DNA from 2 places in the Faecalibacterium sp. BIOML-A1 genome. Region 1 is predicted to be linked to the other one. Evidence: predicted binding sites of a transcription regulator. Region 1 holds the regulator's gene; the other holds the start of a gene.
What was found. The regulator Rex, encoded in region 1, represses fermentation and respiration genes when NADH is low (regulators of the CRP and FNR family bind a similar motif). The targets are predictions, from matches to a motif close to ATTGTTAANNNNTTAACAAT.
Positions count from the first base shown of each region.

Region 2: a site for Rex is predicted at 2,012-2,031, ahead of coaD (pantetheine-phosphate adenylyltransferase). Genes of this name have one in related genera too.

Region 1 covers NZ_WKZJ01000003.1:81,649-85,063, reverse strand. Annotated here, with positions in the region: gene GKG36_RS04590 (thymidine kinase) at 469-1,086, opposite strand; gene GKG36_RS04585 (redox-sensing transcriptional repressor Rex) at 1,337-1,978, opposite strand; gene GKG36_RS04580 (ATP-dependent Clp protease proteolytic subunit) at 2,240-2,920, shown strand; gene GKG36_RS04575 (DNA translocase FtsK) at 3,023-3,415, shown strand, end outside.
Region 2 covers NZ_WKZJ01000001.1:274,274-277,688, forward strand. Annotated here, with positions in the region: gene GKG36_RS01390 (AI-2E family transporter) at 1-226, opposite strand, end outside; gene GKG36_RS01395 (butyryl-CoA:acetate CoA-transferase) at 275-1,621, opposite strand; gene coaD (pantetheine-phosphate adenylyltransferase) at 2,135-2,641, shown strand; gene GKG36_RS01405 (acetyl-CoA C-acetyltransferase) at 2,721-3,415, shown strand, end outside.

The sequences.
Region 1 (3,415 bases):
GTACAAATATTGCTCTTGTTTCCGCGCAAGAATTGACGCCTTCGCTGAAATGAATAAACTTGGCTCGAAAAACTGTGCAACATGTATACTTCGCTATTTTGCATAGAAAACTGGGATGCATCATAGGAGGAACGTCGAACTTTGCAATAATTTTGTAAACATTCCGTTTCAGAACGTAGAATCGTTGCATACATTGTGGACGAACAACAGCTAAAAAAGCCCGGATGGGAGCCTTTAAACTGATATATCAATAGCGCAAAAAATGTTCACTCTGATATATCAATTGTTTGCGGCGGTCCCCCGGCACTGGTCTGCGGGCATGGAAATCGGTGCTTCTTCGTCCTTTTGGGGGGTGAAAAAGCGCCGACAGCGACATATTTTGCGCTGCTGCGTGGACTGCGCCCATAGGCCGGGGATAAAAAAGAAAGGCCGCCGTGTCGTTGGACACAGCGGCCTTGTATACAAGTTTCAGTCAGCCTGCGAAGCAGTTTTTTCGGCGTAGAACGCGCGCTTTGCCTTGAAATAGCACTGGGGGCACATGCTCACGTACTGCACATCGTTTTCCAGATCGATGGCCACCTGCTCGCCCTCAAAGACGAATCTGCCGTTCACTCTGCGGCAGTTGCAGATGGCCTTGCGGCCGCAGGTGCAGATGGTTTTCATTTCCTCGATGGTGTGGGCCAGCTCCAGCAGCCGGGTAGAGCCGGGAAAGCCCTTGAGCGAAAAATCTGCCCGCAGGCCGTAGCAGATCACCGGAATGTTCAAATCCACCGTGACCATGAACAGCTGTTCTGCCTGCTGCGCAGTGAAAAACTGGCTCTCGTCGCACAGCACGCAGGCCAGCGGCGCACCGTCAGCGTTGGCCGTGCGCACGGCCTCGAACACGTCCGTCTCCGGCGGGATCAGCAGATCAGCCTTGCGGCGCACGCCCAGACGGCTCACCAGCTCACCGCCGCCCTTGGTGTCCACCTGTGGCTTGAGGATCAGCACCCGCATCCCCTGTTCTTCGTAGTTGTGGGCTACCTGCATCAGGGCGGTGCTCTTGCCGCTGTTCATCGCGCCGTAACGGAAATACAGTTTTGCCATTTGAAAAACTCTCCTTACAGAAAGAACCCTCTCAGCCAAAGCCTGACGGCTTTGCCAGCTCCCCCGATGGGGGAGCTTTTCTGCATCTTCCGGGCAGGCTGTCCTTCGCCGGAGAAGCAGAAACTTTCCCGTCCCCACTCATAAAGCTCCCCTTTCGGGGGAGCTGTCGAGCGTATGCGAGACTGAGAGGGTTCAGCGGCATCTCAGGCTTTGACTGAGAGGGTTCTCTTATTACTTACAATAGGTACGTTCAGTCCTGATTGCGCAGGCGGTAGCCAAGGCTCATCAGGCTGTCGCCCAGATGGACGTTCTCCACCACCACATCGGGATACGGCACAGAGAGGTCATAGTGGGAGAAGTTCCAGAAGCCCTCGATGCCCAGATCCACCAGACGGCCGCTGACCTGTTCCGCACCGTCGCGGGGCACACAGAGCACTGCGACCTTGGGGTGATGCTCGGCACAGAAAGACTCCAGCTCGTCGATATGGCGGATCTGGATGCCGCTGATCTCCTTGCCCACCTCGCTCTGTGCCACATCAAAGGCGGCGATCAGGCGGTAGCCGTTGGTATCGGTGGTGATAAAGCGGCTCACTGCCTTGCCCAGACGGCCGCAGCCGATCAGGATGGTGGGCAGGCGGTCGCCGTTGCCGAACAGCAGGCCTTCCAGAATGGAGAGCAGGTTTTCCACCGAGTAGCCGATGCCCTGCCGGCCATTCACATCGCCGATGCAGTTGAAGTCCTGCCGTACCTGCGAAGCGGTGGTGCCCATCTGAGCAGCCAGCTCGCGGGAAGAAATGCTGTTGATGCCGTCTGCCTGCAGAGAGCACAGATAGCGGTAATATTTGGGAAGACGCTTGATAACGGGAAGCGAAGCCCTTGCAGGAGTGTTCATAGAATACTTTCTCCTTTCGCTCTATCGCAGTACTTGCCGCAGCTGCCTGCTTTACAGATGCGGCACAGAGAAACCCCGATCCGTTTACGGGTTCATATTGCAGATATTACAGTCAATTATTTAAAGTATACTGCACCGATGGAGAATGTCAAATCATTCTCAAAAAATTTTTATGAAATGTTACCGCTTTTTTGCTGCAGCGGGTCTGCATAGCCCGGCACAGGCTGGGGAATGCTGACAGAAAACGCAGGAGGAAAGCATATGAACGATGAAACGCAGCTGACCGACGCGCGTCGGCTGGAAAAAGAAGAGATCGAAGATCTGGGCACGGTCACGCTGGCCCGCGGGGAGCATGTGATCCACTGCCTGACCGTCATCGGCCAGATCGAAGGCCATTCGGAAGCGCCGCAGGGCCAGAAGACCACGAAGTATGAGCATGTCATCCCGCAGCTGGTGGCCGCGCAGGAGGATCCTCGCATCGAAGGCCTGCTGGTGCTGCTGAACACGGTAGGCGGGGATGTGGAAGCAGGCCTTGCGCTGGCGGAGCTGATCGCCAGCGTGTCCAAACCCAGTGCAACGCTTGTGCTGGGCGGCGGGCACTCCATCGGCATCCCGCTTGCCGTCAGCGCCCGGCGCAGCTTCATCGTGCCCACAGCCACCATGACCGTGCACCCGGTGCGGCATTCCGGCGTCATTCTGGGGGTGCCGCAGACCATGCGCAGCTTTGAGCAGATGCAGCAGCGCATCACCGGCTTCGTAGCGGCCCACAGCGGCATGACTGAAAAACGCTACACCGACCTGATGCTCCACACCGGCGAGCTGGTGATGGACATGGGCACCGTGCTGGATGGACGCCGGGCCGTGAAGGAAAAGCTCATTGATGAGCTGGGCGGGCTTTCGGATGCGCTGGCGTGGCTGTATAAAGAGATTGAACGCAAATGAAGGCCGATTTTGTACAACAATAGGTTTGCCATTTCCTTCCCTGCGTGGTACAATAATAAAATCAAATAGTGTGTCTACTACAAACGCGGGGAACAAAGAAACATGGCAACAAAAAAACGTAAAACGACAACACGGCGCGCAGCATCGCGCAAAAAACGCGCAGAACAGCGGCTTCCGGCGGGGCTTGGCACCCTGTTTGCAGGCCTTTTGCTGGTGGTGCTGGCCTTTGTGGAGGGAGATTCGGCATGGAAGGCCCTGCACGATGTGCTGTTCGGACTTTTTGGCTGCGGCAGCTTTGTGCTGGGCACGGCAGTGTGCTGCCTTGCTGTGCAGTATACCCGGGGCGAAGACCTTCTGCCCAAGATCTTCAAGCTGGTTCTGGGGCTGGTGTTTGCCTGCGGCACGGTGATCGTTTTTTCCGATATCCAGCCGCAGGGCATGTCGGCATTTCAGATGACGGCTGCCTGCTACGCAAACGGCGTGAATGCATGGATC
Region 2 (3,415 bases), on a different contig from region 1:
ACCGGCGCAGAAAGCTCTCGATGGTGTTGCACACAGGCTTGAGCAGGTAGGCGATGACGGCACCGTAGATGAACGGCATCAGAATGCCGGTCAGCGTGGAGATGGCATCACCAAAACCATCGAAGCGGTAGATCAGGAAAAAGAAGATGATGCTCAGGGAGATCGCTCCAAATCCTGCCAACATCCCGTAGAGATAGGGCTTGATGTGCGGCTTTTTGTCCATCATGATAGACTCCATTTCAGCCGCGGACAGCAGGAATCCCCGCGGCACTTATCAGATTTTGTTGCTCCTGCGCCAGATGTGCATTTTTTCGGCTTCCTTGATCAGGTCTTCACGGAAGTCGGGATGTGCTACGCTGATCAGAGCTTCAGCCTTTTCCCAGGTGGTCAGGCCCTTCAGGTTCACGCAGCCGTACTCGGTGCACAGGTAGTGGATGTTGGCACGGGTATCGGTGACGATGCTGCCGTTTTCCAGAGTGGGACGGATGCGGCTCTCCAGCTGGCCGGTCTTCTTATTAAAGAAGGTAGAGGACAGGCAGATAAAGCTCTTGCCGCCCTTGGAAAGGTATGCGCCCAGAACGAAGTCCAGCTGACCGCCGGCACCGGAGATGTGCTTGAGGCCTGCAGTCTCAGCGTTCACCTGACCGAACAGGTCGATGTCCACAGCGTTGTTGATGGAAATAAAGTTATCCAGTGCGGAGATACTGCGGATATCGTTGGTGTAGTCCACGGGTGCAGACATGCACTCCGGGTTATCGTTCAGGTAATCGTACATTTTCTGGGTGCCGGCACCGAAGGCGTAGACCTGACGGCCCTTGTCCAGCTGCTTGCGTGCACCGGTGATCTTGCCGGCCTTGGCGATATCCACAAAGGCATCCACATACATTTCGGTGTGCACGCCCAGATCCTTCAAATCGCTCTGTGCGATCAGGCTGCCGATGGCATTGGGCATACCGCCGATGCCCAGCTGCAGGCAGGCACCGTTGGGGATCTGCGGAACGATCAGGTTGGCAACCTTCAGATCCACTTCGGTAGCAGCACCGGGAGCGGCCATCTGGCCGATGGGCGGGTTCTCGCCTTCCACGATGCCGGTGACCTGAGAAATGTGGATGCAGTTCTCCATGCCGCCAAGGCAGCGGGGCATGTTCTTGTTGACCTCAACGATGATCTTCTTGGCTTTTTCGCACACAGCACCCAGATGAGATGCACTGGGGCCGAAGTTGAAGTAGCCATGCTCGTCCATGGGGGTCACCTGGAACACCGCCACATCCAGCGGATCCGGGCTTTCGCGGTAGTAGCGGGGCAGCTCGGAATAACGGATGGGGGAGTAGAAGGAAAAGCCCTGTGCAATGGCCTTGCGCTCAATGCCGCCCATATGCCAGCTGTTCCATGTCATGTGTGCAGCGGGATCGTCGATCTGGAAGATCGCGGGCACCCACATCAGGATGCCGCCGCGGAAGTTGACACCTTCCAGCTCAGGCAGACGCTTTGCGATCTCGGCATCCACCGCCACAGGGGTGTTCACAGCCCAGCCGTAATCCACCCAGTCACCGCTTTTGACCAGTGCGGCAGCCTGAGCGGCGGTCATTTTCTTCTGAGCATACAGTTCCGTAAAATCCATTATAAACCATCCTCTCCTATAATAACATAAAGGAATTGTAAATTTATCATTTACTCTTCCTGCACGGACAAATCTTTGCAGGATGTTTACCACCTGTTGGCAATTTGAACACAGCTCTGACACAGGCGGATGATATCCTGATAACCAGCAGAAGGCAGCTGTCGGACAGGGCAGCAGATCTGCACAACTTAGTTATAACATTAACAATGTGTAGAATCAATAGTTTATCGAGAAAATTTTGACCGACTGGCAATATGGACAAAATTCGCGGAGTTTTTGGACGATTGTTTGGTGCTGAAAAACCAAAATCTTTGCAAAAGGACTTGATAAAATTTTGACGATATGGTTTACTTATAGCGTAGCAGGCGGCTGCGATGCAGCACGGCATTGATTGTTTAAATTTTAACGATAAAACGTACAGCTTGCACAAAAATCTTGCACCCAAGACTGGAAAGTGCTATCATGGCAGAACCAAAACGCGCTTTTCACAGCGCTCAAGGAGGACACCAGACGATGGCAACAGCAGTTTATCCCGGTTCGTTCGATCCGGTCACAAAAGGGCATCTCGATATCATCAAGCGCGCGGCAAAGATCAACGATCATCTGATCGTGGCGGTGCTCATCAACAGCGCAAAGAATCCGCTCTTCACCGTGGAGGAGCGCGTGGAGCTTCTAAAGGAATGCTGCAAGGGCATCCAGAATGTTTCGGTGGAGAGCTTCGACGGCCTGACCGTGGAGTTCGCCAAGAAACGGCACGCTTCGGTGATGGTGCGGGGCCTGCGGGCGGTGACGGATTTTGAAAACGAGATCCAGCTTGCGCAGACCAATCACGCACTGATGCCCGGCATCGAGACCATGTTTCTGGCAACGAGCATCAAGTGGAGCTACCTTTCTTCCACCATTGTAAAAGAGGCAGCTTACTACGGCAGCGACATCGGTAAGTTCGTCACACCCAATGTGGAAAAGGCGGTCAACGAAAAGTATGCGCTGATCCGGCAGAAAAAAGACCCCGAGACCTAATTTGTAAAAGCGCTTACGGGCGTTTTGATAAAAATGGCTTACGAAAAGTAACACATACACAATTCAGGAGGCTATTCACATGAAAAAGATCGTTATCGCATCTGCATGCCGTACCGCTATTGGCAAGTTCGGCGGCACTCTGGCAAACGTTCCCGCAGTTGAGCTGGGCTCCATCGTCATCAAGGAAGCCCTGAACCGTGCAAACGTCGCACCTGAGCAGGTCGATCATGTTTACATGGGCTGTGTCATTCAGGCTGGTCTGGGCCAGAACGTTGCACGTCAGGCTGCTCTGAAGGCTGGTCTGCCCATCGAGACCCCGGCTGTCACCGTCAACGTGGTGTGTGGCTCCGGTCTGAACTGCGTCAATATGGCTGCTCAGATGATCGAGGCTGGCGATGCTGATATCGTGGTCGCAGGCGGCATGGAGAACATGGACATGGCTCCCTTCGCACTGCAGAAGGCTCGTTACGGCTACCGCATGGGCGCACCCATGGGCAAGAGCGAGATCGTGGATACCATGGTCAACGATGCTCTGTGGGATGCCTGCGGCTTCAACAAGCACATGGGCATGACCGCTGAGAATGTCTGCACCAACGAGACTTATCAGAAGAAGTACGGCTACAGCCCCATCACCCGTGAGATGCTGGACGAGTTCTCATACAACAGCCAGCTGAAGGCTGACAAGGCTATCAAGGACGGCGCTTTCAAGGACGAGATCGTTCCCGTTGTGATCAAGGGCAAGAAGGGCGACACCGTGTTCGATACTGATGAAGG